2 linked regions of the Azospirillum brasilense genome follow. The protein of the gene in region 2 interacts with the protein of the main gene of each other region in a pairwise test. Links are inferred from orthologs where the notes say so. Each region holds a gene or a part of one and is shown on either strand. Other genes may lie near its edges. The genes, in order: rho and nusG.

The links.
Region 1: the proteins of nusG (region 2) and rho interact in binary tests that used the Escherichia coli proteins (3 or more experiments, as listed by UniProt). The link is inferred for Azospirillum brasilense from one-to-one orthologs.

The regions. Positions count from the first base shown.
Region 1 is NZ_CP032345.1:1,612,639-1,628,538, reverse strand. What follows is about bases 10,023-12,904. They hold rho (transcription termination factor Rho), read right to left. Parts: upstream 12,151-12,904; coding sequence 10,894-12,150; downstream 10,023-10,893. Other genes in these bases: D3869_RS07820 (cation-transporting P-type ATPase), read left to right, coding at 12,530-12,904; secB (protein-export chaperone SecB), read left to right, coding at 10,256-10,753; D3869_RS07835 (FxsA family protein), read left to right, coding at 10,023-10,155. Outside these bases: ATP-dependent protease subunit HslV, read right to left, coding at 1-403; D3869_RS07890 (trypsin-like peptidase domain-containing protein), read right to left, coding at 488-2,059; imidazoleglycerol-phosphate dehydratase HisB, read left to right, coding at 2,208-2,831; imidazole glycerol phosphate synthase subunit HisH, read left to right, coding at 2,883-3,527; D3869_RS07875 (GNAT family N-acetyltransferase), read left to right, coding at 3,530-4,072; hisA (1-(5-phosphoribosyl)-5-[(5-phosphoribosylamino)methylideneamino]imidazole-4-carboxamide isomerase), read left to right, coding at 4,087-4,836; imidazole glycerol phosphate synthase subunit HisF, read left to right, coding at 4,836-5,633; D3869_RS07860 (phosphoribosyl-ATP diphosphatase), read left to right, coding at 5,626-5,967; D3869_RS07855 (histidine triad nucleotide-binding protein), read left to right, coding at 5,999-6,367; D3869_RS07850 (DUF1206 domain-containing protein), read right to left, coding at 6,482-7,324; mltA (murein transglycosylase A), read right to left, coding at 7,427-8,632; D3869_RS07840 (Tim44/TimA family putative adaptor protein), read right to left, coding at 8,646-9,320; more of D3869_RS07835, read left to right, coding at 9,562-10,022; more of D3869_RS07820, read left to right, coding at 12,905-15,271; protoporphyrinogen oxidase HemJ, read right to left, coding at 15,288-15,716; hemE (uroporphyrinogen decarboxylase), read right to left, coding at 15,766-15,900. UniProt on the Escherichia coli protein: Facilitates transcription termination by a mechanism that involves Rho binding to the nascent RNA, activation of Rho's RNA-dependent ATPase activity, and release of the mRNA from the DNA template.
Region 2 is NZ_CP032345.1:782,088-796,538, forward strand. What follows is about bases 903-3,865. They hold nusG (transcription termination/antitermination protein NusG), read right to left. Parts: upstream 2,668-3,865; coding sequence 2,137-2,667; downstream 903-2,136. Other genes in these bases: rplA (50S ribosomal protein L1), read right to left, coding at 903-1,563; rplK (50S ribosomal protein L11), read right to left, coding at 1,568-2,002; secE (preprotein translocase subunit SecE), read right to left, coding at 2,673-2,870; tuf (elongation factor Tu), read right to left, coding at 3,169-3,865. Outside these bases: rplL (50S ribosomal protein L7/L12), read right to left, coding at 1-18; rplJ (50S ribosomal protein L10), read right to left, coding at 76-594; more of rplA, read right to left, coding at 862-902; more of tuf, read right to left, coding at 3,866-4,359; 23S rRNA (guanosine(2251)-2'-O)-methyltransferase RlmB, read left to right, coding at 4,809-5,660; D3869_RS03985 (hypothetical protein), read left to right, coding at 5,864-6,322; D3869_RS03990 (hypothetical protein), read left to right, coding at 6,418-6,690; D3869_RS03995 (polysaccharide biosynthesis/export family protein), read right to left, coding at 6,854-7,426; D3869_RS04000 (outer membrane beta-barrel protein), read right to left, coding at 7,659-8,963; D3869_RS04005 (MarR family winged helix-turn-helix transcriptional regulator), read left to right, coding at 9,831-10,271; D3869_RS04010 (ABC transporter substrate-binding protein), read left to right, coding at 10,424-11,665; D3869_RS04015 (ABC transporter permease), read left to right, coding at 11,836-13,677; D3869_RS04020 (ABC transporter ATP-binding protein), read left to right, coding at 13,674-14,417; D3869_RS04025 (ABC transporter ATP-binding protein), read left to right, coding at 14,414-14,451. UniProt on the Escherichia coli protein: Part of the processive rRNA transcription and antitermination complex (rrnTAC). The complex forms an RNA-chaperone ring around the RNA exit tunnel of RNA polymerase (RNAP).

The sequences.
Region 1 (15,900 bases), 830 kb from region 2 along the record:
ACCCGATGCCGATGAGGCCGTCCTCCGGCTCCAGCACGTCGCCGTTGCCGGTCAGGATCAGGCTGACGTTGCGGTCGGCCACGGCCATCATGGCCTCCAGCCGGCGCAGGTAGCGGTCGGTGCGCCAGTCCTTGGCCATCTCCACGCAGGCGCGCAGCAGCTGGCCGGGGTGCTTCTCCAGCTTGGTCTCCAAACGCTCGAACAGGGTCAGCGCGTCGGCGGTGGCGCCGGCGAAGCCGCCCATCACCGTGCCGCCGGCGAGCCAGCGCACCTTGCGGGCGTTCGATTTCATGACCGTCTGGCCGACGGACACCTGGCCGTCGCCGGCGATGACCACCTGCCCGTTCTTGCGGACCGAGAGGATGGTGGTGCCGTGCCACTGGATGGGATCGTGGGAAGTCATCGGGACCGTGGTCTAAGGAAGAGGCGCCCGTGCCCGAACGGCCCGGCGCGACGCCGGCCGACATAGGCACATCGGAACACGGGTCTATGTGGGGGGACGGCGGGTCCCGTCAAGTCTGCCGTCACGGGCCGGCATCCCACGGGACGGAATTGGCCGGGGAGCGAGCTGCGTGACCTCCACCCCCAGGCGGGCCAGCGCCTCCATCACCGGGACGAAGGCGGACAGGCCGTGCGCGCCGCCCGGCGGCGGAGCGGAGCGGGCGACGCCCAGCAGGTTGCCCGCCTCGTCCACCAGCGGGTCGCCCGGAGCCGGCTCCGGCCCGGTCAGGTCAGCCTGGAGCAGCGTCGCCTCCACCCCCGGCGCGGCTTGCGGATCGGCGCGCCGGGCCGCCAGGATGCCGGATGCCGTCTCGTCGCCCCGCTCCAGGACCGCCGTCACCGGTTCGCTGACCGCCGGGGCGTCCAGACGCAGCGGCGCCGCGCGCAACCGGGCCGGCACGCGGACCAGGGCGATCCCGCCGGAGCGGTCCCGTGCCATCACCGTGCCGTCCAGCGACACCCCACGGGACGGCGCGACGGTGACGGTCGCGTCCAGCCCGGCGTCGAGCGTCAGCAGAAGCGACTGGCCGTCCAGTTCCCCCAGCACGATCCCCCGGCCCTTGCGCTCCTCCGGTCCGACGCGCACCGTGGCGGCGGACACGCGGGCGGTGGGATCGTCGGCGTAGCCCTGGAGCGGGTCGGCGACGCGCAGAATCAGGGTCGGCGGGCGGGTGTCCTCCAGGACGGGCGCCGGTCCTCCGGAGGCGCCGCCGGGATCGACCATCACCGTTTCGACCGCCGTGGTTGACACCACCGCCGGCCCGGTTGACACACGCGGAGCGGCACTTGACACTACCGCCGCCCCACTTGACACTACCGGGGCCTCACTTGACGCTCCCAGGGGGGCGGTTGACACTCCTCCCCGCCCACTTGACACTATCGCGGGGCCACTTGACGCTATCGCCCCGCCCCGCGACACCGCGGCGCGGAAGCCGGGGTCGGCGCCCAACGCCTCCACCGCCGTACCGAAGGCCTCCTCGATCAGCAGAACGTCGCCCTGCGGCACGCCGCTGTCCTTGCGGGCAATCCCCGTGGTGGTGACGCGGTGGACGAGCCGCCCCGTCACGGCGTCGTAGACCGCCCAGTCCACCCGCAGGCTGCCGACACCGGACACCCCCTCGCTGCGGCCGGTCAGCCAGCTCCGGCGGCGGCACAGGTCGCTGTTCACCGCGCGCAGGTCGCCGCGCAGGATGAAGCGGGCGCGCTTGCGGTCGAACTCCGCCTCGTAGTCGCTGCCCTGGACGCCCGCGACGTCGTAGCCGGCGTCGGCCAGAACCTCGGCGAAGCGTTCTTGGAAGGTGGAGTTCTCGTGAAGGCTGCGCCCGCTGGTCCAATAGACGTCCTCGTAGGGCGGCCAGCACTCCAGCGCCCAGACGTAACGCCCCGTCACCATGCCCCGCCGCATCGAGCCGAGCGAGAGACCGTCGAAGCGGACCGGCTCCGTCGAACCGCGGGCGACGGGCGGCGTCTTGCGGGTCTGCGGCAGCTCCCCGCCCATGCAGGCGGCCAGCGCCAGCAGGGCGGCGAGGGACAGAAAAAGGCGTCCGGGCGTCGGCATGTCCGGTGGCATATCCCATTATGCGCGTTGAGCGTGCACACAAGCATGAACACACACGCATTATGCGGCATCGCCGCCGACGGTCATAGGCGTTTTCGGAGGCTGCGCCTCTGGCGCGCCCGCGCGCTTCCTGATAAAACCCGGACTCATGGACCAGAGCCTTGCCAATGGCGTCCGCCGCGCCTCGATCGAGCGGAACACCACCGAAACCCGGATCCGGGTCGCCGTGAATCTGGACGGCACCGGCGTCTATGACGTGAAGACCGGCGTCGGCTTCCTCGACCACATGCTGGAGCAGCTGTCGCGCCACAGCCTGATGGACCTGTCGGTGGCGGCGGAGGGCGATCTGCACATCGACGCCCACCACACGACCGAGGACAGCGGCATCGCCATCGGCCAGGCCGTGGCGAAGGCGCTGGGCGATCGCAAGGGCATCCAGCGCTACGGCCACGCCTACATCCCGATGGACGAGACGCTGACCCGCGTCGCGCTGGACTTCTCCAACCGGCCCTACCTGATCTGGAAGGTGTCCTTCAGCCGCGACAAGATCGGCGACATGGACACCGAGCTGTTCCGCGAGTGGTTCCAGGCCTTCGCCATGGCGGCGGGCGTGACGCTGCACGTCGAATGCCTCTATGGCGAGAACAACCACCACATCGTGGAAAGCTGCTACAAGGCGCTTGCCCGCGCGCTGCGGGCCGGGATCGAAATCGACCCGCGCAAGCGCGACGCCGTGCCCTCCACCAAGGGGACGCTGGGCGGCTCCCTCTAAAAAACCGGCGGCTTCCATAAGGCCGGCTCTCTGTCACAAGGTCCTCGTTTCATGGAAACCGTTGCGCTGATCGATTACGGCTCCGGCAACCTGCGTTCCGCCGCCAAGGCTCTGGAGCGCGCGGCGGCGGGGTGCCACGCCTCCTTCCAGGTCCTGGTGACCTCCGACGCCGACGCGGTGCGCAAGGCCGACCGCGTCGTCCTGCCGGGCGTGGGCGCCTTCGCCGACTGCAAGCGCGGCCTGTCGGAGGTCCCCGGCATGCTCGACGCGCTGGATGAGGTGGTGCACCGCAAGGGCCGCCCCTTCCTGGGTATCTGCGTCGGCATGCAGCTGATGGCGGAGCGCGGGCGCGAATACGGCGTGACCGAGGGGCTGGGCTGGATCAAGGGCGAGGTGGTCAAGCTGGAGCCCGCCGACCCGACGCTGAAGATCCCGCACATGGGCTGGAACGAGCTGGACGTGCGCCGGGAGCACCCGCTGCTGGCCGGCCTGCCGGAGCGGGCGCACGCCTATTTCGTCCACTCCTACCGCTTCGCCGTGGAGCGGCCGGAGGACGTGATCGCCAGCGCCGATTACGGCGGGCCCTTCGCCGCGGTGGTCGGGCGCGACAATCTGGTCGGGACCCAGTTCCACCCGGAAAAGAGCCAGGAGACCGGCCTCGCCCTGGTCGCCAACTTCCTGACCTGGCGGGTCTGACCATGGCCGACGTCACGGTCGAACGCATCGACACGCTGAAGACCGGCGACCTGCACGACCTGTGCGACGCCGCCGACGACGCCGTCAAGGCCGGCGGCGGCTTCGGCTGGGTGGCGCCGCCCGCCCGCGAGATCATGGAACGCTACTGGAAGGGCGTCCTGGTGGTGCCGGAGCGCATCCTGTTCGTCGGTCGGCTGGACGGCGTCATCGCCGGCTCCGCCCAGCTCGTCAAGCCGGCCCGCAACAACGAGGCGCAGGCCCACGCCGCCACCCTGACCACCAGCTTCGTCGCCCCCTGGGCGCGCGGCCACGGGCTGGCCCGCCGCCTGACCGTGGCGGTCGAGGAGGAGGCGCGGGCCTCCGGCTTCCGCGTCCTGAACCTCGACGTGCGCGAGACCCAGACCGCGGCCATCGCGCTGTACGAGGACCTGGGCTTCAAGCGCTGGGGCACGCATCCCTTCTATGCGCTGGTGGACGGCAAAAGGCTGGCCGGTCATTTTTATGTGAAAGACCTCACCCCCGACACGCTTCACGACACGCCATAGGACGAGACACCGCGATGATCATCTATCCCGCCATCGACCTCAAAGACGGTGCCTGCGTTCGGCTGCTGCGCGGCGAGATGAGCCAGGCGACCGTCTTCAACACCGAACCCGCCGACCAAGCCCGCCTGTTCGAAAGTCAGGGCTTCGAATGGCTGCATCTGGTCGATCTGAACGGCGCCTTCGAGGGCAAGCCGGTCAACGGCCAGGCGGTCGAGAGCATCCTGGGCGCCGTGACCATCCCGGTGCAGCTGGGCGGCGGCATCCGCGACCTGAAGACCATCGCCATGTGGCTGGAGAAGGGCGTCAGCCGGGTCATCCTCGGCACCGTCGCCCTGCGCGAGCCGGAGCTGGTCCGCGAGGCCTGCCGCGAATTCCCCGGCAAGGTCGCCGTCGGCATCGACGCGCGCGAGGGTTACGTGGCGGTCGCCGGCTGGGCCGAGACCTCGACCATCAAGGCGCTGGATCTGGCGCTGAAGTTCGAGGACAGCGGTGTCGCCGCCATCATCTACACCGACATCAACCGCGACGGCGCCATGGGCGGCGTGAATGTCGAGGCGACCTCCGACCTCGCCTTCCACCTGACCACCCCGGTGATCGCGTCGGGCGGCGTCTCCTCCATCGACGACCTGATCGCGTTGAAGAAGGAGGAGGACACCGGCATCCAGGGCGTCATCTGCGGCCGCGCGCTCTACGACGGGCGCATCGACCCGAAGACGGCCTTGGACCTGCTCTCCCCCACTCCTGTCACCGGAAAGGCCGGCTGATGCTCAAGATGCGCGTCATCCCCTGCCTGGACGTCAAGGACGGGCGGGTCGTCAAGGGGGTCAACTTCGTCGATCTGATCGACGCCGGCGACCCCGTGGAGCAGGCCCGCGTCTATGACCGGGAGGGGGCGGACGAGCTGACCTTCCTCGACATCACGGCCAGCCACGAGAACCGCGACACGATCTACGACGTGGTGCGCCGCACCGCCGAGCAGGTGTTCATGCCGCTGACCGTCGGCGGCGGCGTGCGCACGGTCGAGGACATCCGCAAGCTGCTGCTGGCCGGCGCCGACAAGGTGTCGATCAACACCGCGGCCATCCACCGTCCGGAGTTCGTGCAGGAGGCGGCGGAGAAGTTCGGCGCCCAGTGCATCGTCGTCGCCATCGACGCCAAGCAGGTCGAGCCGGGCCGCTGGGAGATCTTCACCCACGGCGGACGCAAGGCCACGGGCATCGACGCCGTGGAATGGGCCAAGCGCATGGAGTCCTACGGCGCCGGCGAGATCCTGCTGACCTCGATGGACCGTGACGGCACCAAGAGCGGCTTCGACCTCGCCCTGACCCGCAAGGTGGCCGACGGGCTGCGCATCCCGGTCATCGCCTCGGGCGGCGTCGGCACGCTGGACCATCTGGTGGAGGGCATCCGCGAGGGCCACGCCACGGCGGTTCTGGCGGCCTCCATCTTCCATTTCGGCACCTACACCATCGGGCAGGCCAAGGCGGCGCTCGCCGAGGCCGGCATCCCGGTGCGTCCGGCGCGGCCAGTGTCTTCCACGGCGGAGGCCGCTCATGTCTAACGATGAGGCGGCCGTCAACGCCGAGGTCCTGGACCGGCTCTACGCCACCGTCCAGGCGCGCAAGGGCGCCGATCCGGAGACCTCCTACACCGCCAAGCTGTTCCACCGCGGCACCGCCAAGATCGCCCAGAAGGTCGGCGAGGAAGCGGTGGAGACCGTCATCGAGGCGGTGCGCGGCGACAAGGCGGCGATGGCCTCGGAATCGGCGGACCTGCTCTATCACCTGATGGTGCTGTGGGCCGACGCCGGGCTGGAGCCCGCCGCGGTGTGGGAGAAGCTGGCCCAGCGCGAGGGCACCAGCGGCATCGCCGAGAAGAACGCGCGCAAGGCTTAAATCGATAAAAGGCGGAAGGGGAAACGACGCGATGGCCAAGACCTACGATCCGAACAACGTCTTCGCCCGCATCCTGCGCGGCGAAATCCCGTGCAAGAAGGTCCTGGAGACCGAGCACGCGCTGGCCTTCCACGACATCAACCCGCAGGCCCCGACGCACATCCTGGTGATCCCGAAGGGCGCCTATGTCGACATGGACGACTTCAGCGCCCGCGCGACGGAGGCGGAGATCGCCGGCCTGTTCCGCGCGGTCGGCGAGGTGGCGCGCGGCGCCGGTGCCGCCGAGCCCGGCTACCGCATCCTCTCCAACTGCGGCGAGGACGCGAACCAGGAGGTCCCGCATCTGCACATCCACGTCTTCGCCGGCCGCCGCCTGGGCCCGATGATCACCAAGGGGTGATCACCCAAGGGGCACGACGATCCACGTGAAACATCGTCTCGAATGGAAAGGGCGCCGGGGAAACCCTCGGCGCCCTTCTCATTTTGGTCCGGCTTTTTCGCTCCCCTGCCGCGTTCACACCATGGCGCGGATCTGCCGCTCCGCCGCTTCGCCGTCGATGCGGCAGTAGACGGCCTGGACGACGCTGAAGGCACCGAAGGCGAACAGCCCGGCCGCCACGATCCCAAGCAGCCAGGGGCCGTAGGGCTGCTGCTGAAGGAACTGCAGCGCCTTGAGCAGCCCGCCGGACTCCGACGAGTCCGACTGCCACGCCGCCACCAGGAAGAAGCTGCCGACCACCGCAAAGACCAGCCCTTTGGCGGCGAAGCCGAAGCGGCCGATCGGGCAGATGACCTTCATGGTGTTCGGATCGGCGTCCAGCTCCCGGCGGAAGCTGGCCTTGTAGGCCTTGACGGCGTGGGCGACGGCCGCGCCGATGATGGCGGCCCCGACCGCGGCGACCAGGACGCGGCCCATCGGCTTGGTGAGCAGCCACGCCGTCCAGTCATGCGCCGCCGCCTCGCCGTCGCCGCTGCCGCCGCCGCGCCCGGCCAGCAGCTTGATGGCGAAGATTGCCAGACCGGCGTGGATCACCCCGGCGACCACGAAGCCGGCGCGAACCACCAGCCCCTTGGGCGAGGTCCCGAGATGGTCGACGTCCAGCACCGCCTGCATGACCCGCCACAGCGCGTAGCCGGCCAGCCCAAGCGCCGTCAGCGCCAGCAGGACCGAGCCGAAGGGATTCTGGAACAGTTCGACCAGCGCGCCCTTGGTGTCGGTCGGCCGATTGCTGCCGTAGGCCGCCGTGACGGCGAACCAGCCGACGATGAGATAGACGAGGCCGCGCGCGGCGTAGCCCAGCCGCGCCAACCCTTCGATTTCGTTGAGCCTGTCGATTTGCCGTTGCAGCGGGGTCATGGCCCCCTCCCCCGTGTGTCAACCAGAACCGCCAAGATCGGCGCTGGTTGACACAACCGAAACCGCTGCGCTTCGGTTCCTCAGAGGAGAAGCGGGCGGCGGTCAGCTCGCCGGGGCGACGGTCTTCGGCAGCAGGACGTAATACTCCCCGGCGCTCTTCATCACACCGGCCTTCTCCTCGGCCTCCGCACCGTGGCCCCAGAAGACGTCGCCGCGGACCGGGCCGCGGATGGCCCCGCCGGTGTCCTGGGCGATCAGCAGACGGCGCAGCCGGGTCTGGGCGTCCAGCGGGTCCTCGGCGTCCAGCCAGACCGGCACGCCGTAGGGCAGGAACTTGGAATCGATGGCGAGGCTGCGCCCCGGCGTCAGGGCGACGTTCTGGGCGCCGTTCGGCCCCTCCCCCTTCAGCTCCTGGAAGAAGACGTAGGAGGGGTTCTTGTTCATCAGCGCCGCCGCCTCGCCGGGGTTGGCCTGGAGCCAGGCGCGGATGGTCTGGAGCGACACGTCCTCGCGCTTCAGGGCGCCGCGGTCGATCAGCTCCCGCCCGATGGCGACGTATTTGTGGCCGTTCTGGGCGGCATAGCCGACGCGCGTCTCGGTCCCGTCGGGGAAGCTGACCCGGCCCGACCCCTGGATGTGCAGGAAGAAGGTGGCGATCGGGTCCTGCAGCCAGACCAGCTCCAGCCCCTTGCCGTTCAGCGCCCCGGCCTCGATGGCCGCGCGGTCCTCGAAGGGCTTCAGCCGGCCCGCGGTGACGCGCCCGGCGATGCGCTCGCCCTTCCAGCGGTCGGCGAACTCGCCGAGGTCGACCATCACCAGATCGGCGGGGCGCTTGTAGAGCGGCACCGGAAAGGCCGGGTCCGGCGTCCGGCTGCCCTTCAGCTCGACCTCGTAATAGCCGGTGAAGAGACCGCGCCGCTCGGCGTTGTTGGCCGCGGCGTAGGGGGTGAACCAGGTCTCGAAATAGGCCCGCGCCGCCGCGTCGTCGCCGGGTGGCAGCTTGGCCAGCTCGGCGCAGGGGGCCTGCCAGTCCGCCGTCTTGCCGCCGACCCCGTCCGGGCCGATGGAGCGGTCGGCGGCCAGCGCCTTGACCTTCGCGCAGGAACGCTGGAAGGCCGGGACGGCCTCCGCCACGCGGTCGGCGCTCCAGCCCGGCAGCGCGGTGAAGGCGACCGGGGTGAGGACCAGCTTCTCGGGCGGCGGGGGCGGCGGCGCCTTGGCCTCCTCCTCCTTGCGCTCGCAGCCAATGAGAAACGCCGCGGCAAGGACTGCCGCGGCGCTGAGACGAACAACCGGATGGGAGAGCATCAGAACCGATCGGTCATTGAGGGGTGCGGGTTTCGACAAGCGCCCAGTTCGGGTCGCTGGCGCGGGTGTTGCGGGCGAAGGTCCAGACGTCCACCGCCTCGACCACGGCGTTCGGATCGCCGTCCACCACGGCACCGGCGCTGTTGCGCACGACGTTCATCTGCTCCGACACGAACTTCACGGTGACCAGCGCGGTGCGGCCGTCCATGCGGGCCTCCACCACATCGGCGTCGGTGATCGTCTCGATGCGCGTTTCCAGCGTCTCGCCCGCCGCTTGGCGCTCGCGCACCGCGCGGGCGAAGTTGTCGTAGACCTCGTCGGACAGCAGCGGGCGCAGGGTGGCCGTGTCGCCCTTGGCGAAGGCCTCCACGATCATCTGGAAAGCGCCGCGGGCCCCCTGAAGGAAGTACTTCTCGTCGAAGCTGGGGTCGGCAGCCTTGATCTGCTCCAGCGCGGTGGCCAGCGACACCGGCTCGTCGGGCGACGGCGCGGCGTTCGGCACGGGCCGCTCGCGGTTGGGCATCGCCACCACATTGTCGGGCTGGTTGTTGGGGCGGGCCGTGAAGGGGTTCGGCCGCTGACGTTCCTCACCGGTGCGGCGGCCGAGCACGCTGCGCAGCCGGTACACGAGAAACGCCGCGATCATCGCGAAGATCAGGATCTCGACGAACACAAACCCATCTCCCATCATCCATCCTTCCGGGTGACTGAAGGCCGGCCCCGAAAACACCGGCCCCGCTTGATCCACTACTGGACCCTCCGGCGGGTGAGCATTAAGTGTACCGGAACGGTGCCGGGACCAAGTCCCTGCTCGCTCTCTCCGCCGAGGATTCCACCCGATGGCCCGTGCCGGAGCTGTTCTCCCAACAAAGATCGGGTGCGTACCCTGGTGTAGATAGGCCCTTGGGGTTGAAAGAGCAAGGACGGCCATGAATCCACTGTTGCTGTTGTTCCTTCTGCTGCCGATCGCGGAAATCGCGACCTTCATCGAGGTCGGCGACTGGATCGGCGCCGGCCCGACGGTCGGGCTGGTCATCCTGTCCGCCGTCCTCGGGTCCGTCCTGATCCGTTGGCAGGGCCTGTCCGTGCTGAAGCGCGCGCAGCAGGCGGCGGAACGTGGCGAGAGCCCGGTCGGCGCCGTGTTCGAGGGATTCTGCGTCGTCGTCGCCGGCCTGCTGCTGATCATCCCCGGTTTCCTGACGGACATCGTCGGAATCCTGCTGTTCGTGCGCCCGATCCGCAACGCTCTGGGCCGCTGGCTGTTCGACCGTATGAAAGGCGCCACCTCCTTCCAGATGCACGGCCGGACTTGGAGCGGCAGCGGCCCCGCCGGCCCGCAAGGCGGCCCGCGCAACCGCCCGCCGCCGGGTGTGATCGACGTCGATTACCAGGAGGTCGACCCCGACGGCGGCCGCCCGGGAAGCGGCGGTCCGGCGGACCGTGACGGGTCGGACGACATGCCCAAGCTGGGTGACTCCCGCTGGGCGCCTCCCGGTTCGCCCCACCGCAACGACCGCGGGTGAAACGCACCGGTTTCACTTTGTGGAGCCCGCGGTTCCGTGCTAGCCAGCGGGTCTTGAAGACCTTTCCATCGTGATGCCGCCCAGCGGCCAGGAGTTGTCCATGTCCGATCAGCAGATCAACGGTCAAGATCAGGAAGCCGCCTCGTCGCTGCCGATGCATGTGCTGGCGCAGTATGTGAAGGACCTGTCCTTCGAGAACCCCAACGCCCCGCAGAGCCTGCTGCCCGGCCAGCCGCAGCCGCAGGTCAACATCGGCGTGGACGTGCAGGTTCAGCCGATGGGCGAGGACGTCTACGAGGTCGTGCTGAAGCTGCATTGCGAGGCCAAGCAGGCCGAGGCGACGGCCTTCCTGGTCGAGGTCGCCTACGGCGGCCTGTTCCAGCTTCCCGGCCTGCCGCAGGAGCATCACCGCCCGGTCCTGCTGATCGAGGCGCCGCGGATGCTGTTCCCGTTCGCCCGCGCCATCGTCGCCGGCTGCACCCAGGACGGCGGCTTCCCGCCGCTGATGATCAACCCGATCGACTTCGTCGACCTGTACCGCCGCCAGACCGCCGGCCAGCAGGCCCAGGCCGAAGAGGCGCCGCAGTCGCCGTTCTGATGACGCGGTTCTGACAGCGCCGTCCTGATCCGAGCCATTGGTTTCGGACAAACAAAAAGGCGGGAGGCTCCATCGGGCCTCCCGCCTTTTTTCATGCCCTCCCCCAGCCTTGGACCGGATGGGGGAGAGGCGACCACCGACTACTGGTTCATGGACTCGAAGAATTCCGAGTTCGACTTGGTGTGCTTCAGCTTGTCGACCAGGAAGTCCACCGCGTCGGTCACGCCCATCGGCATCAGGATGCGGCGCAGGATCCACATCTTGGAGATGGTGCCCTTGTCGACCAGCAGCTCCTCCTTGCGGGTGCCCGACTTGGAGATGTCGATGGCCGGGAAGGTGCGCTTGTCGGAGAGCTTGCGGTCCAGCACGATCTCCGAGTTGCCGGTGCCCTTGAACTCTTCGAAGATCACCTCGTCCATGCGGCTGCCGGTGTCGATCAGCGCGGTCGCGATGATGGTCAGCGAGCCGCCCTCCTCGATGTTGCGGGCCGCACCGAAGAAGCGCTTCGGGCGCTGCAGCGCGTTGGCGTCGACGCCGCCGGTCAGCACCTTGCCCGAGGACGGAACGACGGTGTTGTAGGCGCGGGCCAGACGGGTGATGGAGTCGAGAAGGATCACCACGTCGCGCTTGTGCTCGACCAGCCGCTTGGCCTTCTCGATGACCATCTCGGCGACCTGGACGTGGCGCGTCGCCGGCTCGTCGAAGGTGGAGCTGATGACCTCGCCCCGCACGGAGCGGGCCATGTCGGTCACCTCTTCCGGACGCTCGTCGATCAGCAGGACGATCAGGTAGGCTTCCGGGTGGTTGGTCGCGATGGAATGGGCGATGTTCTGCAGCATCACGGTCTTGCCCGTGCGCGGCGGGGCGACGATCAGCCCGCGCTGGCCCTTGCCCAGCGGTGCCACGAGGTCGATGATGCGGCCCGTGTAGTTCTTCTTGGTCGGGTCGTCGACTTCCATGCGCAGCCGCTCTTCCGGGTAGAGCGGGGTCAGGTTGTCGAAGTTGATGCGGTGGCGGACCTTGTCCGGCGCATCGAAGTTGATCGTGTTGACCTTGAGAAGGGCGAAGTAGCGCTCGCCGTCCTTGGGCGCGCGGATCTGACCTTCCACCGTGTCGCCGGTGCGCAGGCCGAAGCGGCGCACCTGGCTGGGGCTGACGTAGATGTCGTCGGGGCCGGGAAGATAGTTGGCCTCCGGCGAGCGCAGGAACCCGAAGCCGTCCTGAAGAACCTCGAGCACGCCGTCGCCGTAGATCGGAACATCGTTTTCCGCCAACTGCTTGAGGATGGCGAACATCATGTCCTGCTTGCGCAGTGTGCTGGCGTTCTCGATCTGCAATTCCTCCGCGAACGCCAGCAGTTCGGCGGGGCTCTTGCACTTCAGCTCTTGGAGATGCATGGGGGTGCCTTAAGGGAATCGGTCATGCGAGGGGGAGTGCCAGAGGTCCCGGGCCGGCGCAGGGTGCGTCGGTTGAGCGTCGGACGGCGCTGAAGGCTGGGAATGCCTGTCGGACGTCGCGCCCAGATCGTTGGGGAGGGACGGAACGGCGGATGTGGGATGGGTGCCCGCGAGGCTTGCCGCCCCGTGGTGGGAAAGATGGTTAGCGGAACGCCGTCTGCAAGTCAAATGAAAGCGAATTCTTGGAAACGGGGCGGAATCTTGCGCGATTTCGTCCGGGTCACGATGCCGCATCCCCTGTTATCCAGGCCACCGGGACACGACCTGGACGTTCAGGACAGAAGCGGTTTGGCAGGACAGAAACGGTTAGGTTGACATCATGAGCCCGCATGACCGTTCCGCACCCGGAACCATCGTCGCTCCCGAAGCTTCCGCCGACCCCCTGCCCTGGCACGCCCAACCGCCGGACCAGGCCTTGGCCGCGCTGGACAGCCCCGACGACGGGCTGACGCCCGACGAGGCGGCGAAGCGTCAGCGGCGGTACGGCCCCAACCGGCTGACCCCGCCGCCCCGCCGGTCGGCGCTGATGCGCTTCCTGGCGCAGTTCGACAATCTGCTGATCTACGTGCTGGTCGGCGCGGGAATCGTCACGGTCCTGCTGGGCGAGTTCGTCGACGCCGCGGTGATCGCCGGCGTCGTGCTGATCAACGCCGCCATCGGCTATGTCCAGGAAGGCAAGGCGGAGCAGGCGCTGGACGCCATCCGCAGCATGCTGTCGCCGCAGGCGGTGGTTCTGCGCGGCGGCCATCAGGTGACCGTCCCGGCGGAGGATCTGGTGCCCGGCGACCGCGTCCTGCTGGCCTCGGGCGACAAGGTGCCGGCGGACCTGCGGCTGGTCCGCGTCAAGGGGCTGCGCGTGCAGGAGGCGGCGCTGACGGGAGAATCCGTGCCGGTCGCCAAGAGCGCCGACGCGGTGGCCGCGGACGCGCCCCTGGCGGAGCGCGGCGGCATGGCCTATTCCGGCACGCTGGTGGCCCAGGGACAGGCCACCGGCGTCGTGGTGGCCACGGGGGACCGGACGGAGCTGGGCCGCATCGGCACGCTCCTGGCGGGCGTGGAGGAGCTGACCACGCCGCTGCTCGCCCAGATGGCCGTCTTCGGGCGCTGGCTGACCATCGGCATCCTGGCGCTGACCGCGCTGACCTTCCTCTACGGCGCGCTGGTCCAGGGGGAGCCCTGGCCGGAAATGGTCATGGCCGCGGTCGGTCTGGCGGTGGCGGCGATCCCGGAAGGGCTGCCGGCGGTGATGACCATCACGCTGGCCATCGGCGTCACCCGCATGGCCCGGCGCAACGCCATCATCCGCCGCCTGCCGGCGGTGGAAACGCTGGGCTCGGTCGGGATCATCTGCTCCGACAAGACCGGCACGCTGACCCGCAACGAGCTGGTCGTGCAGACCGTGGTGACCACGGCGGGCGATTGCGCGGTGACCGGCACCGGCTACCGCCCCGAGGGCGAGTTCCGCCGCGACGGCAAGGCCCTGGACCCCGCCGCCGATCCCGTCCTGGCCGAGCTGGCCCGCGCCGCCCTGCTGTGCAACGACGCGGAGCTTCAGCGCGGCGAGGAGGGGTGGACGGTGGCCGGCGACCCGACCGACGGCGCCCTGCTGGCGCTGGGCATGAAGGCCGGGCTCGACGCGCGGGAGGAGACGGCCCGCCGCCCGCGTACGGACGTCATCCCCTTCGAATCCGAACACAAGTACATGGCCACCCTGCACCACGACCATGAGGGGCACGGGCTGCTGTACGTCAAGGGCGCGCCGGAGCGCGTTCTGTCCATGTGCGCGCACGTACGGGCCGCGGACGGCGGCAGCGCGCCGCTCGACATCGCCCATTGGCTGGCGCGGGTGGAGGATCTGGCGGCGCGCGGCCAGCGCGTCCTGGCGCTCGCCGGTCGCCCCGCTTTGCCCGGCCAGACCGTGCTCGACATGGACGATGTACGCGAGGGGCTGACCCTGCTCGGCCTGTGCGGCTTCATCGACCCGGCGCGGGAGGAGGCGGTGGCGGCGGTGGCCGAGTGCCAGGCGGCGGGAATCCGCGTCAAGATGATCACCGGCGACCACGCCGGCACCGCCCAGGCCATCGGGCGGCAATTCAACCTGTCGGGCGACGCGGTGTCGGGAAGCGAGCTGGACCGGCTGGACGACGCGGCGCTGGTCGCTGTGGCGCGCGAGGCCGACGTCTTCGCCCGCACCACGCCGGAGCACAAGCTGCGCCTCGTCCGCGCGCTCCAGACGGCCGGCTACACGGTCGCCATGACGGGAGACGGGGTGAACGACGCCCCCGCGCTGAAGCGCGCCGACGTGGGCGTCGCCATGGGCTGCAAGGGGACGGAGGCCGCGAAGGAGGCCGCCAGCATGGTGCTGGCCGACGACAACTTCGCCTCCATCGCCCACGCGGTCGAGGAAGGGCGGACCGTCTACGACAATCTGCGCAAGACGATCCTGTTCATGCTGCCGACCAACGGCGCCCAGGCGCTGGTGATCCTGGTCGCCGTGCTGGCCGGCTACACCCTGCCGATCACGCCCGTCCAGATTCTGTGGGTCAACATGGTCACGGCGGTGACGCTGGGCCTGGCGCTGGCCTTCGAGCCGCCGGAAGCCGCGGTGATGAAGCGCCCGCCCCGCCCGCAGGACGAGCCGATCCTGCCCGGCTTCCTGATCGGACGCATGGTGCTGGTGATGGTGCTTCTGGTCGCCACCAGCTTCGGATTCTTCCTGCTCCACGAGGGACACGGCGACCCGACGCCGGTCGCCCGCACCATGGCCGTCAACGCGCTGGTGATGGGCGAGATCTTCTTCCTGCTGAACGCCCGGGCGGTCACCGCCTCGGTGCTGAACCGGCGGGGGCTGTTCGGCAGCCGCCCGGTGTGGATCTCCATCGGGCTGATGCTGGTCTTCCAGCTCGCCTTCACCTACGCCCCGCCCCTGCAAAGCCTGTTCGGCACGGCGGCGGTGGACTGGACCCAGTGGGTGGCCATGACGGCGGCCGGTCTGGCGATCTTCCTGGCGGTAGAGGCGGAGAAGGCGGTCACCCGCCGGATGATGGGGCGGCGGGGCTGACCGCCGCCCCGTCCCGTCAGAACGGCTTCACGATCACGAAGATGACGATGCCGATCATCAGCAGGGTCGGCGCCTCGTTCCACATGCGGAAGAAACGCTGCGGGCGGGTGTTGCGGTCCGCCTCGAAGTCCTTGCGCCAGCGCGCCATCATCATGTGCGTGCCGGTGAGCGCCAGGACGAACAGCAGCTTGGCGTGCAGCCAGCCCTGCTTCATCCAGGCCGGCTCCATCACGATCATCGTGATTCCGAACAGATAGGCGGCGCCCATCGCCGGATTCATGATGGCGCGCAGCAGGCGGCGCTCCATCACCTTGAACCGCTCCGAGGATTCGGAGCCCGGCGCCGTCTCGCAATGATAGACGAACAGCCGCGGCAGATAAAGAAGCCCGGCCATCCAGGCGATGATGCTGATGACGTGCAGAGCCTTGACCCAGAGATAAAGCACTGGAATCCCCTTCCCTTCCCGTTGCGCACTTTTTGGAACCTGCCGGGGCTTAGCCGCGGTTCGGCCAATCCTTGATCAGACGGGCCAGCTCGGCGACATGGTCCGGCGGCGTTGTCTGGATCACGCCGTGGCCCAGGTTGAAGACGAAGGGCTTGCCGGCGAGCGTCTCCAGAATCTCCGACGC
Region 2 (14,451 bases):
CTTCTGCAGATCAGCCATTTTAATGCTCCAACAACTCGATGTTCTGGGATGGGTAGACAGCTAGACGGGTGCGGCTCAGGCCGCCTCGTCCTTCTTCGCGTAGGCCGCCAGCACGCGGGCGACCTGGCCGCCCGGAGCCTGGAGAACGCCGGCGATACGGGTCGCCGGAGTCTGGATCATGCCCACGAGCTTGGCGCGCAGTTCGTCCAGCGACGGGAGTGTGGCGAGAGCCTTCACTCCCTCCGCGTCGAGGATCTGGTCGCCGAGAGCGGCACCGACGATCTTCAGCTTCTCGTTGGTCTTCGCGTAGTCGGCCACCACCTTGGCGGCCGCGACGGGATCCTTCGAGTAAGCGATCGCGGTCGGTCCCTTGAAGAGACCGTCCAGACCTTCGAACTGCGTGCCCTGAAGGGCGCGGCGGGCGAGCCGGTTCTTCGTCACCTTGAAGCTCGCGCCCGCGGCCCGAATCTTGCCACGCAGGTCGGTGACTTCCGCCACCGTCAGGCCGAGATGGTGGGTGACCACCACCAGGCCCGTTTCCTGGAGCTTCGACTGCAGGTCCGCGATCGTCGCTTCTTTTTGTGTACGATCCACGGATCGCCTCCTTGCACAGAGGTTTACGAGGGACCCCTTCCCTTTCGGTGAGGAGCCCCGGCGAACCTGTCCCAGAAGTTCGAGCCGTTCCTGAACCGCGGGCGAACCCGCGTGGTTAACGGTTCAACTCCTGTCTGCTCTGGCGGGTTTAAGCCGTTGCCTCCGGAGAGACGCCGGCACCAGCGGTCTTGGACAGGGTGGGCGCCCCCGCAGGGACACCCGATCACCGCCGGTTCCCGAAGGAGCCGGCGGTGAAACTCAGGTCACTCAGGCCGTGGCGGCCAGAGTGGACAGATCCAGCTTCAGGCCCGGGCCCATGGTCGAGGACAGCGAGACCTTCAGCAGGTACTGGCCCTTGGCACCGGTCGGCTTGGCGCGGGTGATGGCATCCACGAAGGCGCGGATGTTCTGCACCAGGGCCTCTTCCGAGAAGCTGGCCTTGCCGACGCCGGCGTGCACGATGCCGGTCTTCTCGGCGCGGAACTCCACGGCGCCGGCCTTGGCGGCCTTCACGGCGCCGGCCACGTCGGGGGTCACGGTGCCGAGCTTCGGGTTCGGCATCAGGCCGCGCGGGCCGAGCACCTTACCGAGCTTGCCGACGACGCCCATCATGTCCGGGGACGCGATGCAGCGGTCGAAGTCGATGTTGCCGGCCAGGATCTTCTCGGCCAGATCGTCGGCGCCAACGATGTCCGCACCGGCGGCCAGGGCGTCATCCGCCTTGGGGCCCTTGGCGAACACGGCGACGCGCACGGTCTTGCCGGTGCCGTTCGGCAGGTTCACGACGCCGCGGACCATCTGGTCGGCGTGACGCGGATCGATGCCCAGGTTCATGGCGATTTCGATGGTCTCATCGAACTTCGCCTTGGGCAGGCCCTTCAGCAGGGAGACGGCGCCTTCCAGCGAGTAGAGCGCCTCGCGGTCGACCTTCTTGTAGGAGTCGGTCAGACGCTTGCCGAGCTTCGCCATGGGATCAGCCCTCCACCACTTCGAGGCCCATCGAGCGGGCGGAACCAGCGATCATGCTCGCGGCCGCCTCGACGTCGTGGGCGTTCAGGTCCTTCATCTTCTTCTCGGCGATGTCACGAATCTGGGTCTTCGTGATCTTGCCGGCGAAAGCGCCCTTGCCGGTGGTCTGCGAGCCCTTGTCGATGCCAGCGGCCTTCTTCAGGAAGTAGCTGACCGGCGGGGTCTTCGTGACGAAGGTGAAGGTACGGTCGCCGTAGGCGGTGATGACCACCGGGATCGGCATGCCGACTTCCAGGTCCTGCGTCTTGGCGTTGAACGCCTTGCAGAACTCCATGATGTTCAGGCCGCGCTGACCGAGCGCCGGGCCGATGGGCGGCGACGGATTCGCCTTGCCGGCCGGAACCTGCAGCTTGATGAAGCCGACGATTTTCTTTGCCATGTCACAACCTCCAGATACGACGCCTCGATACGCTGTCCGGCGTCGCGGGGCTTTGCGGTGCGGCTATGGCGGGCCTTCCGCAGCAGAAAGGAGCACGTGACTTTTAATCACGTGCCCCGGGAAAACTGTTGGTCTCAGACCTTCTCGACCTGGGTGTATTCCAGTTCGACCGGCGTGGAGCGGCCGAAGATCGACACCGCCACCTTGAGGCGGGCCTTCTCCTCGTCGACTTCCTCGACGATGCCGTTGAAGGAGGTGAAGGGGCCGTCGCTCACACGAACCTGCTCGCCCACCTCGAAGGTGATCGAGGGCTTGGGGCGCTCAAAGCCTTCCTGCACCTGATGGATGATCCGCTCGGCCTCACGCTGGCTGATCGGCTGCGGCTTGCCGCCGCCGCCAAGGAACCCGGTGACCTTTGGCGTGTTCTTCACGAGATGCCAGGACTCGTCCGTCAAATCCATCTTGATGAGGACGTAGCCGGGGAAGAACTTCCGCTCGGTGTTGATCTTGGAACCCCGGCGCACCTCGACCACTTCCTCGGTCGGCACCAGGATTTCTTCGAACTTGTCTTCCAGACCCTTCTGGGCCGCCTTCTCGCGGATGGCCTGGGAGACCTTCTTCTCGAAGCCCGAATAGACGTGAACGACGTACCAGCGCGCGGCCATGGCGATCAGGCTCCCAGCCCAAGGATCATACGGACGGCGAAGGCCAGCACCTGATCCACGACGAGGAAGAACAGCGAAGCCAGCACCACCATGACGAACACCATGGCGGTCGTCACGCCGGTTTCCTTGCGGGTCGGCCAGGTGACCTTGGCCACCTCGCGGCGGACGTCGCGCGCGAATTCTGCGGGGTTCACTTTAGCCATCGTAGACCGTGCGGGCTCCGGTGCGACGTGTAGGGCGCGGTCAGCGGCCCGTTCTGGTTCGGTACGGCGTGGCAGGAGTGGAGGGGCTCGAACCCCCAGCCCCCGGTTTTGGAGACCGGTGCTCTACCAATTGAGCTACACTCCTATCGCCGCAGGCTCTACCCCCGGCGGGGAGCGGAGCTTATAGCGCATAGCCGCGTGGCTTGCTAGCCTTTTTATCGGCCGGCATGCCGAAAACGACAGGGATCAATCCCGCCGCCGAACCATGGGGAACGACGGCGGGATCGACACCTTTAACTTACTTGATGATCGAGGCGACGACGCCGGCGCCGACCGTACGGCCACCCTCGCGGATGGCGAAGCGCAGGCCCTCGTCCATGGCGATCGGAGCGATCAGCTCGACTTCCATGGAGATGTTGTCGCCCGGCATCACCATCTCGGTGCCTTCCGGCAGCTTCACCATGCCCGTCACGTCGGTCGTGCGGAAGTAGAACTGCGGACGGTAGTTGGTGAAGAACGGCGTGTGACGGCCACCCTCTTCCTTCGTCAGGATGTAGGCCTCGGCCTTGAAGGTGGTGTGCGGCGTGATGCTGCCCGGCTTGGCCAGAACCTGGCCGCGCTCGACGTCCTCACGCTTCGTGCCGCGCAGCAGCGCGCCGATGTTGTCGCCAGCCTCACCCGAGTCGAGCAGCTTGCGGAACATCTCCACACCGGTCACCGTGGTCTTGACCGTGGTCTTCAGACCGACGATCTCGACTTCCTCGCCGACCTTGACGATGCCGCGCTCGACGCGGCCGGTCACCACCGTGCCGCGGCCCGAGATCGAGAACACGTCCTCGATCGGCATCAGGAACGGACGGTCCTTCGGACGCTCCGGCTGCGGGATGTACTGGTCGACCTCGGCCATCAGCTTGAGGATCGCGTCACGGCCGATCTCCGGCGAACGGTCCTCCAGAGCGCACAGCGCCGAGCCCTTGACGATCGGAATGTCGTCGCCCGGGAACTGGTAGGAGGACAGCAGCTCGCGCACCTCCATCTCGACCAGCTCGAGCAGCTCCGGATCGTCGACCATGTCGACCTTGTTCATGAACACCACCAGCGCCGGCACGCCGACCTGGCGGGCCAGCAGGATGTGCTCGCGGGTCTGCGGCATCGGGCCGTCGGCGGCCGACACGACCAGGATCGCGCCGTCCATCTGCGCGGCGCCCGTGATCATGTTCTTCACGTAGTCGGCGTGGCCCGGGCAATCGACGTGGGCATAGTGGCGGTTGGTCGTCTCGTACTCGACGTGGGCGGTCGAGATCGTGATGCCGCGCGCCTTCTCTTCCGGCGCCTTGTCGATCTGGTCGTAGGCGGTGAAGGTCGCGCCGCCGCTCTCGGCCAGCACCTTCGTGATCGCCGCCGTCAGCGACGTCTTGCCGTGGTCGACGTGGCCGATCGTGCCAATGTTGCAGTGCGGCTTGTTCCGCTCAAACTTTGCCTTCGCCATCGCTTTGGTCTTTCGTTCCCGACGTTCCGGACGCACACAATGGCCCGGCCGAGACCGACATTTCCCTTAGCGCGGGGGGATTGGAGCGGGTGAGGGGAATCGAACCCCCGTCGTAAGCTTGGAAGGCTTCTGCTCTACCATTGAGCTACACCCGCCTGCCATGCCCCGCCCGGCGCTATCGACCGGGAACTGCGATCACGGACAAGCCGTGGAATGTAGTGGTGGAAGGGGCTGGATTCGAACCAGCGTACGCGTACGCGGGCAGATTTACAGTCTGCTGCCTTTAACCACTCGGCCACCCTTCCTCAGGCCCGCTGCGGGACATGCCCGCCGCGGAGTTCGGCACTATGAGAATTTTTCAGGCCTTGTCAACACGTCTGAAGCAGTCCAAACCAGAAAACTGTGAATAACCGCGGCGGGCTTAGGCCTGCCCCCTCCAGCCGGACACCATGACCCGTTCGAAGAAGCCATCCGCGCCCCACGGCCAGCCCCCTGCCCCGGCCAAGAGTCACTCCCCGTCCCACCGCGAGTCGCGCGGCGACCGCCCCTCCGGGCGCGGCGCGCAGGGCGTCCTGCTCTACGGCCTGCACCCGGTGTCGGCCGCGTGGCTGAACCCGGAGCGGCGCATCCACCGCCTGATCGCGACCGAGGCGGGCCGCGCCGCGCTGGAGCCGGTGCTGGCCCAGGCCAAGGCCCGTGGGCTGCAGCGGCCGAGCCTGATGCCGGCCGACCGCAACGACCTGGACCGCATGTTGCCGCCGGGTGCCGTGCATCAGGGCGTGGCGGTCGACGTCGCCCCGCTGGAGGAGGTCGGGATCGAGGACGTCTGCGCCGAGGCCGATTCGGACCCGTCGGCGCTCATCGTCGTCCTCGACCAGGTGACCGACCCGCACAATGTCGGCGCGGTGCTGCGCTCCGCCTCGGCCTTCGGGGCCAAGGCGGTGGTGGTGACGGCGCGCAACGCGCCGGAGACCACCGGCGTCCTCGCCAAGAGCGCCTCGGGTGCGCTGGAGTCGGTGCCGCTGGTGCGCGTGACCAACCTCGCCCGCGCGCTGGCCGACCTCCAGCAGGCCGGCTTCTGGACCGTCGGTCTCGCCGAGTCGGGGAAGGGCACGCTCGCCCAATGCAACCTGACCGGCCGCACCGCTCTGGTGCTGGGGGCGGAGGGCGCCGGACTGCGCCGCCTGACCATGGAGCGCTGCGACGTCATCGCCCGCCTGCCGACTCAGGGGCCGGTCGGCAGCCTGAACGTGTCCAACGCCGCCGCCGTTGCCCTCTACGAGGTCGCCCGGCTGCGCTGAGGCGTCGCCGTTCGCGCCGCTCAGGTGAGGCTTGCCGCGGACCGCGCGGGACGCTAGTGTAAGCGCCCGCCGCGGTCTGGCCGGGCGGCGCGCCGGTTTAGCTCAGTTGGTAGAGCAGCGGTTTTGTAAACCGAAGGTCGCGGGTTCGAGCCCTGCAACCGGCACCACCTCCCCCCCCGGCAGACCGACGCCCGGCCCCGCCCATGACGCACGCTCTCCACGGCGGCTCCCTCATCCCGACCGGCTCCGGCGTCATCGACGCCGAGCATGGCGCCATTCTCGATCTGCTTTCGGCGATGACCGCGGGGGGTCCGTTCGGGCTGGCGGAGTTGACCGCGCTGCGTCACGCGGTGGCCGGGCATTTCGCCACGGAAACGGCGGAGATGGCCGTCCTGGCCACCGATCGTCGTGAGCGGCACGAGCAGGCCCACCGCAGCTACTTTGCCAGCATCGACGCACTGATCGCGACCGCCGAGCGCGGCGGTCCGCTGAACGACGATGACGCGAATCGGTTGATGCTTTGGTTCATCGTCCATTCCAACACCGCCGACACCGAGCTGGTGGAGGCCGCCCGGCGCGCCAACGACGAGCCGCCCATGATCTCCATGGACGACTGGCTCGACAGCCTGGACGAAGCGGACCGGGACGCCCTGCGTTCCTGAAACGGCCGCCTCGCCCCATTCGGGGGGAACCGCAGCCGGGAGCGTCGGTTGGGAGGAGGGACGATCCCGTCCCGCAACCGATCCAGGTTTCCCCCATGGAAAAGCCCGATACCCCCAACGCCGGGGCGCAGCGCCTGCGCGACGCCATCGACAAGGGGCTGACCGGCGATAAGATACCCGCCTCCGACCCCGCTGCGGCCCCGCTGGGCACCGATGACGAGGCCGCCGGCACCCGACCGCCTCCCGCCGCCAGCGATCATGATCACGCCCCTCCCGAGGCCCGCGCGCCCTCGGGCCACTCCAAGGGCGCCGACGCCTTCCGCAAAGGCGATCTTCCCTACGGCGAGGGCACCCGCGACGATGGATGACCGCCGCGGCGGGTCGGACGTCCGCGCAAAAAATGTCCCTCTTCCGGGTGGGAAGAGGGACATCGTCATGGCGTCGAATGCTGGCGGGGCGACCGCCCCAGTTTTCCGAAACAAATGGGCCGTTTGATGGACCGTCCGGCGAGTGTTCGGAACCGGTCGCCGATCAGAAATAGCGCTCCGGCACGCGCAGCACGTCGTCGGGCATCACCGGGGTGGTGATCGGGGCGCGGCGCAGTTCCTTCTTGGGATCGGCCCCGCGCGTGATCAGGACGTAGTCCTCCTTGGCGCGGTAGGTGTAGCCGCCGGCCATCGCCACCGCGGACAGGGCGGTCATGCCGTTGACATACTGGTACTGGCCGGGGTTGCGGACCTCGCCCAGGATGAAGAAGGGCCGGTGGTTCAGCACCTCGACGCTGACCTTGGCGTCGCGGACATAGCCCTGCGACAGGCGCTTGGCGATGTCGGTCTCCAACTCGCGCGGGGTATGGCCGCGGGCCGTCACCTCGCCGATCAGCGGCATGGCGACCTTGCCCGAACCGTCGACGCGGAACTCGCCGGAGAGCTGCTCCTCGCCAAAGACGATGACGCGCAGCGCGTCGCCGGCCCCCAGGCGGTAGTCCGTCATCTGGGCGACGCCCGGCGGTTCGAGAGGGGCATCCTGGCCACCGGCGCAGCCGACCATCGCGGCGGCGACCACGGTCATTCCGAGCGCGCGGAACACGTTACGTCGATTCATCCCTTACCCTTCCATGGCTCGTGAGGACATCGGGTCCAGCCGCCCGCGGATGGAGCGGCCGAACCCTGAGCGGTCACGGAGGGAGACTAGCAACTCGCACGCGCTTGGGAAAAAGTGGAGAGGAAGTAACGCCAACGGAGGAAAAGGATTCGCGTCACCGTATAGGCGGAAATGCAAAAGGGGCGCCCATCGGAAGATGAGCGCCCCTCTGTGCATGCTTCAGACGAACTGATTACATCTGAGCGCCAACGCGCAGATAGACCAGGTTGTCGGAATAATCGAAGCCACTGAGGTTCGAGTTACGCTTTTCGTAAGTATAACCGCCATTCACGAAGACATAGCGGCTGAGCTGGTAGCTGGCACCGGCCCCCAGCGTGTAGACGTCGTCGGTGCGGTCCACACCGTTGAAGTCGTCCTGGCGCCACTGGACGCGGGCGTTCAGCAGCAGGGTGCGCAGAAGCTCGTGATCCACGCCGACGGCGGCGACGGTGCGGTTGTAGCTCGACGCGATCTGGCTGCCGCGGGCGTAGGTCGATTCGCGGACCTGACGGCTGAGCGAGCCGGTGACCGAGGTGAGCTGGGTCACCGACCAGTTCAGGCGGCCGCCCACGGCCAGACCGCCGAAATCCTTCAGCGTCGGGTCGTCGTACGTCCGGCTCAGATAGCCGGCATAGATCTCGCCGTTGATGAGGCCGGTGAGGTCGGTGGACAGGCCGCCGACGACCTCGTAGCCGTCCGAGTCGCGGTTGACGCCGCCGAAATCCGGAGTCAGCCGGTAGCGGGTCCAGTTGTAGGAGCCCTGGACGAAGGCCTCGTAACCCTGGATGAACTCGTAGCCGGCGCGGGCGGTGCCCGTGTAGCTCCAGCGGTCGCGATCCTCCTGCGACTCCGTCCGCCCGCTGGTCAGTTCGGCGTCCTGGTAGGAGGTGTACTGGGCCCCGCCGGTCAGGCGGACGCGCAGGCGGTTGAAGCGCTGGTTGAACGAAGCCTCGCCGCCGTGGGTGAAGTAGTTCACCGGCTCCGCGAAGCGCGGCACCACGGTGCCGGTGCCAAGCGACACGTCGAAGTTCGGGTCGGACCGTCCCTCGTGGTCGCGGCGGCTGAACAGCAGGCCGCTGACCGAGCTGTCACGGGTGATGTCGTAGCGGCCGTCCACCTGCGCCCGGTAATCGGCGTAGTTCTCCGACGAGTAGTCGAAGAAGCGGCCGATGTTGCCGGAGGCCGAGAAGTTCAGGGCGTGGTTGTTGAAATCCGAACGCACGTCGACGCGCGGCTGGGTGACCCAGATGAAGTCGTCGCGGGTGTCGTTCTCGGTCGCGAAGACGTTGCTTTCATAGGTCAGGCCGGTCTCGATGCGCGGCAGGATACGGAACGATCCGGCGCGGATGCCGAGCTGTTCGACCTCCGGACGGCGGCGCTCCAGCACGGTTTCACCGGGCTGCAGTTCCTGGGCGCCCACCGGCGTGGCCGCGGGCAGCGCCGTCAGCACGGTGGGCGCGAGCGCGAGGGCGAGGAAGGACAGGGAGCTGGGCTTCATGGGTCACCGCGCAAGGCTGAAATCAGTGGCTCGTATCGGGCGGCCGAATGGCCTCGGAATGTGCATTCGCCGCTCCGGCAGAAGCGGACAGTCGCTGCAAAGACAACTCATGGCGTGATGTCCGTGCAACAGTGAAGCCGTTCAACCGTGGTTTTTGCCCGCCCCTGTGTTGTTGGCGCAACAAGACTTGCGTCAGACGGGCGCTCTATTGCCATACGCCCGCATCATTAGAGCTAAGGTCATACGACCACGAAGGACGCGCACGCGCCGGCCTGGGAACCAGCCATCGGCGGCGTCCGTTCATGCAAAGGCGGTCCGGAGCCGCGCCAACCCGAACCATGAGGACGCGCCGAGCATGACCAAGCCCCTGACCACTCCCCCGCCGCCCAAATCGCCGCGCCACCCGGGTGACGATGTCGTGATGCCGCCCTACACACCGGGGAGTGTTCCGCCGCCCGATGGCGACCTGCCGAAGTCCGACCGCGAAAGGACTCCGCCACCGAACACTTACCCGCCGAAGCAAAACCCATAATCGAAATACGGACAACCCTCTGGTACGACCAAAACACACCCGCATATGCAGATTGCGGCCTAGTCCCCCAGCAAGATTCTTGAAACCCGCGACTCATCTTCGTTCGCGAGTGCTTTTCAATGCAAATAGTGACGGGGTCTAGACTGTGGCTCTATGCCGCAGCAGCGAGCGTTGCCTATTGCGACTTCCACCCCTAGGCTTCAAAGCGAAGCCTGCTGCATTTGGCGCAATCCCGGGAACACTCCCCGGGCTCGGTGCCGAACCTGTCGCACGGTGTTCCGCCGACACCCGCCGCAACCGGAAACGGTCCGGCTCCGCAACGCTCGTGTGCGCCCATGGATCAGATCGCCCATCCTCCGACCGACGATTACCTGCTGACCGGGCAGGCGCACTACCGCCTTCGCCGGGCCCATCAGCGCGCGTCCTCCATCTTCATGGACATGATCGGCGACTCCCAGCTCACCCCCACCCAATGGGGCGCCCTGGTCACGCTGCGGACCGAGGGGTCGCTGTCGCAGAACCAGCTCGGCCGGCTGACCTTCATGGACCCGGCGACCACCCAGGGGGTGATCCTGCGCCTTGTCGAGCGCAAGCTGGTGGAGCGCCAGCCGGACCCGCAGGACCGGCGGCGCACCAGCGTCAGCCTGACCCGCGCCGGCCAGTCGCTGGTCAGCACCCTGCTGGAGAACGCCACCCGGGCGCATCACCGCACCCTGGACCCGCTGACCCCGGAGGAGCAGGCGACCTTCCTCCTGCTTCTCTCCCGCCTGATGTGAGGCCGGCGGCATCGGCCCGCGGAAAACCCGGTTGGTGCGGCGCAACGGAACGGTGACTTTTGCGGTGGGTTTGCTATGAACGCAGACACTGCGTTCACGCTGCCGTTCCATGCGTTCGGGCAGCCGCCAACCGCGCCGGGATACCGCCGACCATGAACCGCCGCCATCTCCTGCTTGCGCCGGGCGCTGCCGCCCTCGCCACCGCCCTTTGGATCGCCGCGCCGTCGGTGTCCCACGCCCAATCCGCCCCGGCCCCATCGGACGGACGGCCGATTCGCGTCGGCGAGATCAACAGCTACACCGGCCTGCCGGCCTTCACCATCCCCTACCGCCAGGGCTGGCAGCTCGCGGTGGAGGAGGTGAACGCGGCCGGCGGCCTGCTCGGCGGGCGCAAGCTGGAGGTCGTCTCCCGCGACGACGCCGGCAAGCCGGACGACGCCGTGCGCGTCGCGCAGGAGCTGCTGTCGAACGAGAAGGTCGAGCTGCTGGCCGGCACCTACTTCTCCCACGTCGGGCTGGCCGTGGCGGACTTCGCCGCGCGCAACAAGGTGCCCTTCGTGGCGGCGGAGCCGCTGACCGACGCCATCACCTGGACCAAGGGCAACCGCTACACCTTCCGCCTGCGCCCCAGCACCTACATGCAGGCGGCCATGCTGGTGGAGGAGGCGGCGAAGCTGCCCGCCAAGCGCTGGGCCACCGTCGCTCCCAACTACGAATACGGCCAATCGGCGGTGCAGTGGTTCCGCCAGCTCCTGTCGGAGAAGCGTCCGGACGTCGAGTTCGTCGCCGAGCAGTGGCCGGCCCAGGGCAAGCTGGAGGCCGGGCCGACCGTGCAGGCGCTGGCCGCGGCCAAGCCCGACGCCATCTTCAACGTCACCTTCGGCGCCGATCTCGCCAAGTTCGTGCGCGAGGGCGAGGGCCGCGGCCTGTTCCGCAACCGCACCGTCGTCAGCCTGTTGACCGGCGAGCCGGAATATCTCGACCCGATGAAGGACGAGGCGCCGGAGGGCTGGATCGTCACCGGCTACCCGCAGGAGCAGATCGACACGCCCGAGCACAAGGCCTTCCGCGAGGCCTATGCGAAGCGCTTCAACGAGCCGCCGCGCCAGGGCTCGGTCGTCGGCTACGCCACCTTCAAGGCCATCGCCGCCGCCGTGGAGAAGGCCGGCTCCACCGATGCGGAGAAGGTGGTGGACGCGCTGTCCGGCTTGGCCCTGTCCAGCCCCTTCGGCCCGATCACCTTCCGCGCGCTCGACCATCAGGCGACGATGGGCGCCTATGTCGGCAAGACCACGGTGAAGGGCGGCCAGGGCGCGATGACCGGCTGGCGCTACGCCGACGGCGCGGACTATCTGCCGTCCGACGAGGCCGTTCGCAAGATGCGCCCGGAGTAAGGGGCTGAGGAGGGCCGCGTTTGCCCCCACCCTTCCCGCGGCGGTGCCGCGGGCCCCTTCCCTCCCCCGCCTTCGGCAAGGGAGGGAGTTTTTATCCCCTCCCCTGCGTAGCGGGGGAGGGTCAGGGAGGGGGCAACCGGTCGCCCCCCGCAGACTGCCGAAAAGAGCCGATGTCCTTCTACCTCGTGCAATTCCTCAGCGGCCTCGCCACCGCGGCGACGCTGTTCCTGGTGTCGTCCGGGCTGACCATCGTGTTCGGCGTGACGCGGATCGTGAATTTCGCGCACGGCTCCTTCTACATGCTGGGCGCCTATCTCGGCTGGACGCTGGTGGAGCGCTGGGGGACCACGCCGCTGGGCTTCTGGGGCGCGGTGGCCGCGGCCTCGCTGGTGGTCGGGCTGCTCGGCGCGCTGATGGAGGTCGGGCTGCTGCGCCGCCTCTACCGCTCGCCCGAGCTGTTCCAGCTGCTCGCCACCTTCGGCGTCGTGCTGGTGGTGCAGGACGCCGCCTCCTGGATCTGGGGGTCGGAGGATCTGCTGGGCCGGCGGGCGCCGGGGCTGCGCGGCTCCGTGGACATTCTGGACCAGCCCTTCCCGCTCTACGACCTTGTGCTGATCGGGCTGGGGCCGCTGGTGCTGGGCCTGCTCTGGCTGCTGTTCAACCGCACGCGCTGGGGCACGCTGGTCCGCGCGGCGACTCAAGACCGCGACATGGCCTCGGCGCTCGGCGTCGATCCGGCGCGGCTGTTCACCGGGGTGCTGTTCCTGGGATCGGCGCTGGCCGGGCTCGGCGGCGCCCTTCAGGTCCCGCGCGAGGCGGTGAACCTGCACATGGACATGGTGATCGTGGTCGAGGCCTTCGTCGTCGTCGTGGTCGGCGGCATGGGCAGCCTGACCGGCGCCTTCGTCGCCTCGCTGCTGATCGGGCAGTTGCAGGCCTTCGGCATCCTGGTCTTTCCCCAGATCACGCTGGTCCTGGTCTTCCTGTTCATGGCGGTGGTGCTGGTCATCCGCCCCTACGGCCTGCTCGGCCGGGCGGAGGACGCGCCGCCGACCGCCGCCAGCCCCGGCCCGCCGCTGATCGCCGCGGCCGGCGCGGCGCGCTGGGCGCCCGCCCTGCTGCTCGCCCTGCTGGCCGCGGTGCCTCTGGTCGCCGGCGACTACGCGCTGATCGTGCTGACCGAGGTGGTGATCCTGGCGCTGCTGGCGGCCAGCCTGCATCTGCTGATCGGGCTGGGCGGCCTCGTCTCCTTCGGGCACGCCGCCTATTTCGGGCTCGGCGCCTACGGCGCGGCGCTGCTGGTCAAGCATCTGGCCGTGCCGATGCCGCTGGCGCTGGCCGCCGCGCCGCTGGTCGCCGGGCTGGGGGCGCTGGCCGCCGGCTGGTTCTGCGTGCGGCGGTCGGGGCTGTATTTCGCCATGCTCACCCTGGCCTTCGCGCAGATCGTCTGGTCGGTGACCTTCCAGTGGTACGGCGTCACCGGCGGCGACAACGGCATCCTCGGCGTCTGGCCGCCGGAGTGGGCGGCGGGCAAGGCGGCCTATTATTGGCTGACCCTGGCGCTGGCCGGCGGCGCGCTGCTGCTGCTGCGCCGCGCCGCCTTCGCGCCCTTCGGCTACACGTTGCGCGCCGGGCGCGATTCCGCGCTGCGCGCCGAATCGGTGGGCATCGACGTGCGCCGGCACCAGTGGCTGAGCTTCGCCCTGGCCGGCTCCGCCGCCGGTCTGGCCGGCGGGCTCTACGCCTTCGCCAAGGGCAGCGTCTTCCCCACGCTGATGGCCGTGCCGGTGTCGGTGGACGCGCTGGTCATGGTGCTGATGGGCGGCATCCAGACGCTGAGCGGCCCGGTTGTGGGGGCGGCGCTGTTCCACCTGCTGGAGACCGAGGCGATGAGCCGGACCGACTGGTGGCGGCTGGTCCTGGGCGCCGTCATCCTGGTGCTGGTCCTCGCCTTCCCCAAGGGCGTCGCCGGCTTCGCCCGCGACCTGTGGACCCGCGGGAGGGAGTCATGAGCCGCCTCGCCGTCGAGAACCTTCAGCGCGCCTTCGGCGGCGTGCAGGCCGTGCGCGGCGTGTCCTTCGCGCTGGACGCCGGGGAGGTGCTGGCGCTGATCGGGCCGAACGGCGCCGGCAAGACGACCTGCTTCAACCTGCTCAACGGCCAGCTCCGGCCCGACGCGGGCACGGTGCGGCTGGACGGGGTGGACATCGTCGGCCTGCCGCCGCGCCGCATCTGGCGGATGGGCGTCGGCCGCACCTTTCAGATCACCGCCACCTTCGCCTCGATGACGGTGCGCGAGAACGTGCAGATGGTCCTGCTGTCCGTCCACAGGCGGTTGTTCGGGCTGTGGACCCCGGCCGCCGCCGGGTTCCGCGACGAGGCGATGGCCCTGCTGGAGCGCGTCGGCATGGGCGCCCAGGCGGAGCGGCCCTGCGGCGTGCTGGCCTACGGCGACCTCAAGCGCGTGGAACTCGCCATGGCGCTGGCCGGTGATCCGAAGATCCTTCTGATGGACGAACCCACCGCCGGCATGGCCCCGGGCGAGCGGCAGGAGCTGATGGCCCTGACCTCCTCCCTCGTCCGCGAGCGCGGCCTCGCCGTTCTGTTCACGGAGCATGACATGGACGTCGTGTTCGGCCACGCCACCCGCATCATCGTGCTCGACCGCGGCCAGCTGATCGCCGAGGGCACGCCCGACGCCGTGCGCGCCGACCCGCGCGTGCAAGCCGTCTATCTGGGAGGTGCCGCATGACCGGCCGGCCGCTGCTGAGCGTCCGCGGGCTCCA